2 regions of the Streptomyces sp. HUAS 31 genome follow, and region 1 is predicted to be linked to the other one. Evidence: riboswitches for the same ligand, from Rfam matches in the RefSeq annotation. Region 1 holds a riboswitch; the other holds the start of a gene.
The links. Region 1 has a riboswitch for cobalamin ahead of metE (5-methyltetrahydropteroyltriglutamate--homocysteine S-methyltransferase). Riboswitches for the same ligand answer to the same signal wherever they lie in the genome.
Positions count from the first base shown of each region.

Region 2: it holds a riboswitch for cobalamin, as region 1 does, so the genes downstream of both, PGH47_RS28360 (ribonucleoside-diphosphate reductase subunit alpha) here and metE (5-methyltetrahydropteroyltriglutamate--homocysteine S-methyltransferase) in region 1, are expected to answer to the same signal.

Region 1 covers NZ_CP116353.1:7,794,804-7,800,474, reverse strand. The annotation lists gene aceB (malate synthase A) at 1-460, shown strand, start outside; gene PGH47_RS34535 (3-hydroxybutyryl-CoA dehydrogenase) at 457-1,329, shown strand; cobalamin riboswitch at 1,323-1,546, shown strand; gene metE (5-methyltetrahydropteroyltriglutamate--homocysteine S-methyltransferase) at 1,700-4,018, shown strand; gene PGH47_RS34525 (histidine phosphatase family protein) at 4,113-4,694, shown strand; gene PGH47_RS34520 (CbtA family protein) at 4,720-5,478, opposite strand; gene PGH47_RS34515 (CbtB domain-containing protein) at 5,500-5,671, opposite strand, start outside.
Region 2 covers NZ_CP116353.1:6,338,468-6,344,138, reverse strand. The annotation lists gene PGH47_RS28370 (ATP-binding protein) at 1-2,351, opposite strand, end outside; gene PGH47_RS28365 (GNAT family N-acetyltransferase) at 2,508-3,014, shown strand; cobalamin riboswitch at 3,067-3,203, shown strand; gene PGH47_RS28360 (ribonucleoside-diphosphate reductase subunit alpha) at 3,329-5,671, shown strand, end outside.

The DNA of each region.
Region 1 (5,671 bases):
GTTCGACGGTGTCCTCGGCGACCGCCCGCACCAGATCGACCGTACGCGTGACGACGTGGAGGTGACGCCCTCCGACCTGCTGTCCGTGCGCAGGATCAGCGGGCCGCCCACCGCCGACGGCGTGCGCACGAACGTCGCCGTGGCGCTGCGCTGCTTCGCGGCCTGGCTGCGCGGGCAGGGTGCCGTCGCCGTCGGCGGCCTGATGGCGGACGCGGCCACCGCCGAGATCGCCCGGGTGCAGATCTGGCAGTGGCTGCGGCACGGGGTCGTCCACCGGGAGACGGTGCTGGGACTGCTCGACGACGAGCTCGCGGCTCTGGGCGCCGAGTACCCGTGGGCGCCGGTCGACGAGATCCGTGCGCTTTTCGAACGGACGGCGATGGCGGGCGAGTTGCCGCTGTTCTTCACCCCGGACGCCTATTCCCGTCATCTGGTGCGCCGGACGGAGGCCGGGGCATGAGCGGGGGCATCCGGCGCGTCGGTGTGGTCGGCGGCGGGCAGATGGGCGCCGGGATCGCCGAGGTGTGCGCACGGGCCGGGCTCGACACGGTGGTGTGCGAGGTGGACGCGGTCGCGGCGCGGGCCGCCCGGGACCGGGTGACCGCGTCGCTGGACCGCGCGGTACGGCGGGGCAGACTGACGGAGCCGGCCGCGGCCGACGTGCTCGACCGTCTGGTGTTCACCGGCAGCCTGGAGGACCTGGCCGACCGGCAGCTCGTGGTCGAGGCCGTCGTGGAGAACCCGGACGCCAAGACCGAGGTGTTCGCCGCGCTCGACAAGATCGTCGAGGACCCGGCGGCCGTCCTGGCCACCAACACCTCCTCACTGCCGGTCATGCGGCTCGGCATGGCGACCGGCCGCGCGGACCGGGTCTTGGGCCTGCACTTCTTCAACCCCGTTCCGGTGCTGCCGCTGGTGGAGGTCGTGACCTCGCTGCACACCTCGGCCGCGACGACCGCCGCCGTCGAGGAGTTCGCCGCCCGGACGCTCGGCAGGACCGTGATCCGCTCCCGGGACCGGGCCGGCTTCGTCGTCAACGCCCTGCTGATCCCGTACCTGTTGTCGGCGATCCGGATGGCGGAGTCCGGCTTCGCCACCGCCGCCGACATCGACACCGGCATGGAACTCGGCTGCGCCCACCCCATGGGCCCGCTCCGGCTCGCGGACCTGATCGGCCTCGACACCGTCGCCTCGATCGCCGAGTCCCTCTACGACGAGTTCAAGGAACCCCTGTACGCCCGTCCCCCGCTGCTCCTGCGGATGGTCGAGGCGGGGCTGCTGGGCCGCAAGAGCGGGCGGGGGTTCCACACGTACGGCCGGGTAGGCTGACCGGTGCAGCTGGTTCGCCCCGTCCGCCAGGCGGGATGCGTCGTAAGAGGGAACCCGGTGGGAATCCGGGACTGCCCCGCAGCGGTGAGCGGGAACGACCGCCGTCATCAGCACTGAGCCCGACGTACCGGGCCTGGGAAGCGACGGCCAGTAGGAGTCCTCACGAGGTGAGGACGTGCCCGCGAGTCCGAAGACCTGCCAACTGCCCGCGTACGAACCACTCGTGCGCGGACTCCCGGTGACCTCGAGGGCGGGTCGGCGAACATGACCGAGCGGACGGCTCTGCGGCCGTCGCCGTCCGGTCCGTCACCCTTCGCGCTCTCGTCCCGTCACCGGGATCTCAGGGATTCATCTCGCGAAGGAGATCTCCGTGACCACCAAGCCCGCAGCCGCGGCAGCACGGGCCACCGTGTACGGCTACCCCCGTCAGGGCCCGGACCGGGAACTGAAGAAGGCGATCGAGGGCTACTGGAAGGGCCGCGTCAGCGCCGACGCCCTCCGTGCCACCGCCGCCGAACTGCGCCGCGCCAACTGGCGCCGGCTCGCCGACGCAGGCATCCACGAGGTGCCGACCGGCGACTTCTCGTACTACGACCACGTCCTGGACACCACCGTAGCGCTCGGCGCGATCCCCGAGCGGCATCGCGTCGCCGTCGAGACCGACGCCCTGGACGGCTACTTCGCCATGGCCCGCGGCACGCAGGACGTCGCGCCGCTGGAGATGACGAAGTGGTTCGACACCAACTACCACTACCTCGTACCGGAGTTGGGCCCGGACACCGTCTTCACCGCGGACTCGGCCAAGCAGGTCGCCGAACTGAAGGAGGCCCTGGCGCTGGGCCTGACCGCCCGGCCCGTCCTCGTCGGGCCGGTCACCTACCTGCTGCTCGCCAAGCCGGCGCCCGGCGTCGCCGCGGACTTCGAGCCGCTCACCCTGCTGGACCGGCTGCTGCCGGTGTACGCGCGGATCCTGGCCGACCTGCGTGCGGCGGGCGCCGAGTGGGTCCAGCTGGACGAGCCCGCGCTGGTCCAGGACCGCACCCCGGCCGAACTGAACGCCGCCGGGCGCGCCTACCGTGACCTCGGCGCCCGCACCGACCGGCCGAAGCTGCTGCTCGCCTCGTACTTCGGCCGGCTCGGCGAGGCGCTGCCCGTGCTGGCGAAGGCCCCGGTCGAGGGGCTGGCGCTCGACTTCACGGAGGCGGCGGGCGGCAACCTCCAGGCGCTGGCCGCGGCCGGCGGGCTGCCCGGCAAGCGCCTGGTCGCCGGTGTCGTCAACGGCCGCAACGTCTGGGTCAACGACCTGTCGGCGTCGCTCGCCACGCTCGGCACCCTGCTGGGTCTCGCCGACCGGGTCGACGTCGCGGCCTCCTGCTCCCTGCTGCACGTGCCGCTGGACGCGGCCGCCGAGCGCGACATCGAGCCGCAGATCCGGCGCTGGCTGGCCTTCGCCCGGCAGAAGACCGCCGAGGTCGTCACCCTCGCCAAGGGCCTCGCCCAGGGCACCGGCGCGATCACCGCCGAACTCGCCGCGAACCGGGCGGACCTGGCCTCCCGAGCGAGCTCGCCGATCACCCGCGACGCGGCCGTGCGGTCCCGTGCGGCAGCCGTCACCGCCGGGGACGCCCGCCGCTCGCAGTCGTACGCCGAGCGGGCCGCGGCCCAACGCGCCCACCTCGGGCTGCCGTTGCTGCCGACGACCACGATCGGTTCGTTCCCGCAGACCGGCGAACTGCGCACCGCGCGCGCGGACCTGCGGGCCGGCCGGATCGGCACGGCCGCCTACGAGGACCGGGTCAGGGCCGAGATCCAGGAGGTCGTCGCCTTCCAGGAGAAGACCGGCATCGACGTCCTGGTGCACGGCGAGCCCGAACGCAACGACATGGTCCAGTACTTCGCCGAGCGGCTGACCGGATACCTCGCCACGCAGCACGGCTGGGTGCAGTCCTACGGCACCCGTTACGTCCGCCCGCCGATCCTGGCCGGTGACATCTCGCGGCCCGAGCCGATGACGGTGCGCTGGACGGCGTACGCCCAGTCCCTGACGTCCCGCCCGGTCAAGGGCATGCTCACCGGGCCGGTCACCATGCTCGCCTGGTCCTTCGTCCGCGACGACCAGCCGCTCGGCGAGACGGCCCGCCAGGTCGCCCTCGCCCTGCGCGACGAGGTGAGCGACCTGGAGGCGGGCGGCACCCGCGTCATCCAGGTCGACGAACCGGCCCTGCGGGAGACCCTGCCGCTGCGCGCCGCCGACCGGGCCGGGTATCTCGCCTGGGCCACCGAGGCGTTCCGGCTGACCACCGGCGGGGTCCGGCCGGACACCCAGATCCACACCCACATGTGCTACGCCGAGTTCGGCGACATCGTCCGGGCCATCGACGACCTCGACGCGGACGTCATCAGCCTGGAGGCCGCCCGCTCGCACATGCAGGTCGCCCGGGAACTCGCGGCCCACGGCTATCCGCGCGAGGCCGGGCCGGGTGTCTACGACATCCACTCCCCGCGGGTGCCGAGCGTGACGGAGGCTGCCGAGCTGCTCCGCACCGGTCTGAAGGCGATCCCCGCCGAACGGCTGTGGGTCAACCCCGACTGCGGCCTGAAGACCCGCGGCTGGCCGGAGACCCGGGCCTCGCTGGAGAACCTGGTGGCGGCGGCCCGTACGGTACGGGGCGAGCTGTCCCCGTCCTGACCCGGCCGACCGGCCAGGGGCCCTCACCGTTCTCGCGGTGAGGGCCCCCGGGCAGCCAGGAGCACGTCATGACCCCGGCCCGAGGAGCGACCGCGTGACCAGCCGCGTCACCTTGATCTCACCCGCGATGAACGCGAGCCTGCGCCGGGCCCGCTTCGACGACGGCCGGACCCCGCTCGACGACACCGGCACGGCACAGGCACGCGCGGCCGCCGGCACCCTGCCCCCGGCCGCCCGGGTGCTCACCTCGCCGAGCCTGCGCTGCCGGGAGACGGCCGAGGCTCTCGGTCTGCACGGCCCGGCGGTCCCGGAGTCGGCGGGACCGGACGTCGGCCGCTGGCGGGGCCGCACGCTCGACGAGGTGAGTGCCGCCGAGCCGGAGTCGGTGGGCAGCTGGCTCACGGACCCGGGCCACGCTCCGCACGGGGGCGAGTCGGTGCGGGAGTTCTGCGGCCGGATCGCCCGGTGGCTGACGGACGTGCGGGACCTGGACGGCCGTACGGTCGCCGTGGTCGAGCCGGAGGTCGTTCGCGCGGCTGTCCTGCACGCCCTCGGGATGCCCGAGGCGGCCTTCTGGCGTCTCGACGTCGCCCCGCTGACGGCAACGGAGCTCAGTGGGCGCGGCGGGCGCTGGAACCTGCGACTGGGGCGGCCCCTGGCGCCGGACGCCGACTAGGCCGTTGCGCGTGAGCGCATGCCCGTCAGCCGGTCGCGGCCGCCGCCGAGGCCGGCGCCGCGGCGGCCGGCCGGGGGTTCAGCAGTCGCTCGGCCAGCTCGCCGAAGAGCAGCCCGAAGCCCGCCCACAGCGTGACCTGCATGGCCAGCGCGGACAGCCGGAACCGCCACAGCACGGTGGCCGGGAAGTCCGCGGGGACCTCGTTGACGACCGGCAGGAACGCGAACGCCAGGCCGATCACCAGGGCGAACGCGGCCACCGCGACGACGGTGGCGTACCAGTTGCCCAGTCTCGGGGCGAGTCGCCTGCCGAGGATGGTCGCGGCCACCGCGATCAGGACGCTGAGCACCATCATCAGGAAGTACAGGGTGGTCCGCCTGCCGATGGTGTCGGGGTCGCCGACGGCGGGCGGGTTGGCCGGGTACTTCAGGAACGGCACGACATAGACGGCGAGCAGCGCGCAGCCGGACAGCAGCAGCGCGGTGGCCCGCGGTGAGAAGCGGCCGACGCGGCCGAGGGCGAAGCAGTAGGCGAGAGCGGCGATGCCGCCGAAGGAGACGCCGTAGATCAGGACACCGGTGGCGAGGCCGGCGGTGGACTGGAGGCTGCGGGAGACGAGTTCGACCTCGTGCTCGTGCCCGGCGGCGTGGGCTTCCTCGAAGCCGATCGCCTTGTCGACGCTCGGCTCACCGAGGACGTAGGCCACGATCAGCGCGAGGACGCCCGCGCCGAGGCCGGCGAGCATGCCTCGCACGAGCAGATTTCGCACGGTTGCGGAGTTCATGGGTTCTGCGGCTCCCCGGCGTCAGTGGCAGGGGAAACCGAGCAGGTGGCGGGCGTCGTGCACCCACTCGTGGACGTCCTCGCCGGAGACGACGGAGGTGGCGCCCTGCTCGGCGCCGACGAAGTACAGCAGGACCAGCATCAGGATGCCGAAGAAGACCGCCCAGGGGACGATCGCGCCGATCGGCAGTTTG
Region 2 (5,671 bases), 1.5 Mb from region 1:
CGCTCGGCCCACTGCTCGTACTCCCGCCGCTTCCAGGCCCGCAGCTCGCCGAGCCGGTCGTTGTACTCCTCCACGGGGTCGGTGCTCAGCCCGATCCGGCCGCGGATCACGGCGAACGCCGCGTTGCCGCCGGTGCCGAACTCCTGGGCGACAGCCAGGCGTATCGAGTAGGAGGGCTCCTTCACGCCGATCTGTACGAACTGCTCGTACAGCGGTGTGGTGTCGATCCGGTCGGAGACGCTCCGCAAGGCGGCCCCGAGCTGCCTGAGCAGCCTCAGTTTGGCGTCGTCGAGGCTGCGCCGGTCGCCCTTGAAACCGGCCCAGGTCCCGAGCACCTCGTCCAGGATGTGGCCGAGCAGCCGCGGCGCGTCCTCCACGCTCTCGATCTCCACGGCGGCCGCGTAGAGGTCGAGTGCCTTCGGATCGTCCGTGCGGCGTTCCGCGGCCCGGCAGAGCCGGTGGGCCAGGGTGTGCCCGCGCACCCGTGAGCGGCGGAGCCGTTCCTCGATCTCCTTGGTCACCTCGGCACGGACGCCTTCCCGGCGGGCCCTGACCCCTGCGGCCCGGCGGCGTGACAACAGCACCAGGGCCATGAGCAGTTCACGGCTGGGTCCGGGCGGCTGGAGCACGTGCTCGACGAGTTCCCCCGCGCCCCGCTCCCCCAGCTGCCGCAGTACGCGGTAGCCGAAGTAGGCCTGGATGATGCTGTGCGGGAAACGGACCCTGCGCTCGAAGCCCTCCACCAGGCCCAGCCTGTCCGCGTTGCGCGCGATGCGGGCGAGGGCGGCGCGGCACTGGTCCATGTTGCCCCCGCGCAGCCGCTTCCTCTCGTCCGCGCCGATCCGCCGGCACAGCACGTCCCAGATCTGCTGCCGGTGCCACTCGGAGAAGACGTTCCCGCGCCTGCCGTACCGGTCGAAGCCGCGTCCGCCGGCCCACAGGTGCTCGGCGCGGGCCTGCGCGCGCCGCATCGGACCGGGGTGGACGTCCGAGTCGAGCAGTTCCCCGAGGCCGACCTCCAGCTTGTCCTGGAGCAACCCCACGCAGGCCAGGGCGGAGACCACCTCGACGGCGTCTCTGCGCTCGCGCCGGCTGAGGGCGACGTCCCGGCGCAGCCGGCCCTCGCACAGCGCCTCGTCCCAGGTCTCCAGCAGCCACAGCCGCAGCATGCCGCGGTCACGGCTGCGGGTGTTCATGTGCTGCGGGTCGTTGTCCGGCCGGTCGTGCTCCAGGGCGCCGTGGCGGTGCAGTTCACGGGCGATCTGGAGGTAGACGGGCGACTCGGTCACCTCCGCCGTCTCCACGATCCAGTCGACGCGGCGCTCGTCCGTCTCCGGGACGCGTGCCTGCACGAACCGCAGCGCTTCCTCCTCGCTGAGCGGTTCCAGCTCCACGATCGCGGCCGGGGTGCTCTCCAGCGGGCTGTGCGGCCGGGACGCGATGACCAGGGGCAGCCTCTCCTCGTAGGCACGCTCGATGGCCCGCCGGATGATGTTGTCCCGGTTCTGTTCGAGGCCGTCGCCGAGGAGCGCCTCCTCCAGTCCGTCGGCTATGACGACCGGCTTGTCGTCGGCGAGGAGTTGCTGCCAGACCCGCTCGGTCTTGCCGCGGGCGAGGATGCCCCTGGGTGCCTCTTCGGTGAAGCGCTGCTTGGCCATGCGTTCGAAGTTCAGGTCGGTGGCGCCGTTCGCGTCCCGCAGCCGGATCGGCACAGGTACGGCGTTGTGCTCCGCCAGCAGTTCGGTGAGCCGTACCAGGACGGCGGTCTTGCCGACGCCGACACCGCCGACCAGCAGATAGGGCCGGCGCGTGGCGCGCTCGCGCAGCCGCTCGGCGATGACCTGGGCGATCTCCTCCCGGCCCACGATCTCCGCGGTGTCCGGGCCGGCGGTGAGGACCATCCCGTGAGGGTCGTCCCGTGCCTTGGCGAGATAGCGCCGCTTGGTCCACCGGTACCACCAGAACAGGAAGAGCGTGGCGGCGAGCGACGCGGCGAGCACCGGGCCGACGAAGCGCATGACCGTTTCGAAGCCGTCGTTGTCCTGCCGCCACTTCTCGAAGCCGGTCGTGTGGCCCGCGATCACGATGTACAGGCCCTCCACCACCCACGCGAGCACGGCCAGCGCGGCCACCGTCCAGATGGCCCGGGTGACGTTGGTGTAGGTGAACCACCGGCGCCACTTCTTGGGGCGGGCGGTTCCACCGCGTGCCTCCAGGCGGATCGCCATCTTGTGCCGGTGGCCCACGAACCCCTGTCTGACCCGGTCGGCCGCCCGCCTCGGAGCCAGCGTCGCCATCGGCGCGTTGCGCGGCCGCTTCTTGCCGGGCGGACTGCCGACGACCCTCGTCATCGTTCGTCTCCTTCCGAGAACGGCTCTCGAAACGGAGCGACCGCGGGGCGCCGACACCTATCTCCATGGAAGCACTCCCGGAACTCCCCGCAACCCGGCGGCCCTCGGCGGAAAACCCCGGGCCCGCCCACCCGGCCGTCCGGCAGACTCGGGCCCATGGACATCGCGATCCGCCCGGCGGAACCCGACGAGTTCGACGCGCTCGGCGAGATCACCGCCCGGGCCTATCTCCACGACGGACTCCTCGACTTCGGCGAGAGCGACGAGTACCTCGGCGAGCTCAGGGACGTGGCCAAGCGCGCGGCCGCCGCCGAGGTGCTCGTGGCCGTCGCGGACGGCCGGCTGCTGGGCGGGGTGACCTTCGTGCCGAGCGGCGGCCCCATGGCCGACATCGCGCGCTCCGGCGAGGCCGAGATCCGGATGCTCGCCGTCGACCGGGCGGGCCGCGGACGCGGCGCCGGCGAGGCCCTCGTCCGCGCCTGCGTCGACCGCGCCCGGGCCACGGAGGGCTGCGTACGGATCGTCCTGTCGACCCAGCGCACCATGCACGGCGCCCACCGCATCTACGAACGGCTGGGTTTCGTTCGTACACCCGAGCGGGACTGGAATCCGATCCCGCAGCTCGTCGACATCACTCTCCTCACCTATGAGTTGACGCTCTGAAACCAGCGCGACACAACATCTGGGGGTGGCGTGGCGGGTGAGCACAAGATGTATGCTCATGCTCGCTGTCGCCGCAGGGGAATCCGGTGCGAATCCGGAACTGTCCCGCAACGGTGTACTTGTGCATGTCTGTTCCCACAGTTGTGCACAGGAGTCAGTCCGAGGACCTGCCGACAGCGCGCCCGGCCGACCGGCCGGTGCGCCCTGACGTCCGGGCCTCGTGGAATGGGCCGGTGGACGCGACGCCGCGTGCGCTCGTGTGCTGCCCCCTGCCCTCCGCAAGGCCCCCGTGCCGAGCGAGGGAGAGCCCCCACGTGACCATCGCGCCAGCAGATCCGGCCTCAGTCGTCCCATCGGTCCCGACCGACGCGGACGCCCCCGGAACCGCGTTGCTGCGGCTCCTGGCCGAGCTGACCGCCGACCTCCCCGACGCCGACCCCGGCCGGGTCGCCGCCGCCGCGCTGCGCGGCCGGTCCGCCCGGGCCGACGAGGCGGAGCTGCGCGAGCTGGCCACCGAGGCGGCGGCCGGTCTCATCTCCGAGGACCCCGCCTACAGCAGGCTCGCCGCCCGGCTGCTGACCATCTCCATCGCCGCCGAGGCCGCCTCGCAGGGTGTGACGTCCTTCACCGAGTCGGTCGCGGTCGGCCACCGCGAGGGCCTCATCGCCGACCGCACGGCCGAGTTCGCGCGTCTGCACGCGGCCCGCCTGGACGCCCTGGTCGACACGGCCGCCGACGACCGTTTCGGCTACTTCGGCCTGCGCACCCTGCACAGCCGGTACCTGCTGCGGCACCCCATCACCCGCAAGGTGATCGAGACGCCCCAGCACTTCATGCTGCGTGTCGCCGCCGGTCTCGCCGAGGACGACACCACCCGCTCCGTCGACGAAGTCGCCGCGCTCTACGGCCTGATGAGCCGCCTCGACTACCTGCCGTCCTCCCCCACGCTCTTCAACTCCGGCACCCGGCACCCCCAGATGTCGTCCTGCTACCTCCTGGACTCCCCCAAGGACGAGCTCGACTCCATCTACGACCGCTACCACCAGGTCGCCCGCCTGTCGAAGCACGCCGGCGGCATCGGCCTGTCGTACTCCCGCATCCGCTCCCGGGGTTCGCTGATCCGCGGCACCAACGGGCACTCCAACGGCATCGTCCCGTTCCTGAAGACGCTGGACGCCTCGGTCGCCGCCGTGAACCAGGGCGGCCGGCGCAAGGGCGCGGCCGCGGTCTACCTGGAGACCTGGCACTCCGACATCGAGGAGTTCCTGGAGCTGCGGGACAACACCGGTGAGGACGCCCGCCGTACGCACAACCTGAACCTCGCGCACTGGATCCCGGACGAGTTCATGCGCCGGGTCAACGCCGATGCCCAGTGGTCCCTGTTCTCCCCCGCCGACGTGCCCGAGCTGGTCGACCTGTGGGGCGAGGAGTTCGACGCGGCCTACCGCAAGGCCGAGGAGCGAGGGCTCGCGCGCAAGACCATCCCGGCCCGCGATCTGTACGGCCGCATGATGCGCACCCTCGCGCAGACCGGCAACGGCTGGATGACCTTCAAGGACGCCGCCAACCGCACCGCCAACCAGACGGCCCTGCCGGGCCATGTCGTGCACTCCTCCAACCTCTGCACGGAGATCCTGGAGGTCACCGACGACGGCGAGACGGCGGTCTGCAACCTGGGTTCGGTCAACCTCGGCGCCTTCGTGACCGGCGGCGAGATCGACTGGGAGCGCCTGGACGAGACGGTCCGCACGGCCGTCACCTTCCTCGACCGAGTCGTCGACATCAACTTCTACCCGACCGAGCAGGCGGGCCGCTCCAACGCCAAGTGGCGGCCGGTGGGCCTTGGCGCGATGGGCCTCCAGGACGTCTTCTTCAAGCTGCGGCTGCCGTTCGACTCGGCCGAGGCGAAAGAGCTCTCCACGCGCATCGCCGAGCGGATCATGCTCGCCGCGTACGAGGCGTCCGCCGACCTCGCCGAGCGCAGCGGACCGCTGCCGGCCTGGGAGAAGACCCGTACCGCCCAGGGTGTGCTGCACCCCGACCACTACGGCGTCGAGCTCACCTGGCCGGAGCGCTGGGCGGCGCTGCGCGAGCGGATCACGACAACGGGCCTGCGCAACAGCCTGCTGCTCGCCATCGCGCCGACCGCCACCATCGCCTCCATCGCCGGTGTCTACGAGTGCATCGAGCCGCAGGTGTCCAACCTGTTCAAGCGCGAGACGCTCTCCGGCGAGTTCCTCCAGGTCAACTCCTACCTGGTCGACGAGTTGAAGGCGCTGGGCGTCTGGGACGCCCGCACCCGCGAGGCGCTGCGCGAGGCCAACGGCTCGGTGCAGGACTTCGCCTGGATCCCGGCGGACGTCCGGGCGCTGTACCGCACTGCTTGGGAGATCCCGCAGCGCGGCCTGATCGACATGGCGGCGGCCCGCACCCCGTTCCTCGACCAGTCGCAGTCCCTGAACCTGTTCCTGGAGACGCCGACCATCGGCAAGCTCTCCTCGATGTACGCGTACGCCTGGAAGTCGGGCCTCAAGACGACGTACTACCTGCGCTCGCGCCCGGCGACCCGCATCGCCCGCGCCGCCCAGGGCCAGGCCGCCCAGTCCGAGAAGACCATCCCCGTCCAGCAGGTCGCCGAGCCCGACGCCGTCGCCTGC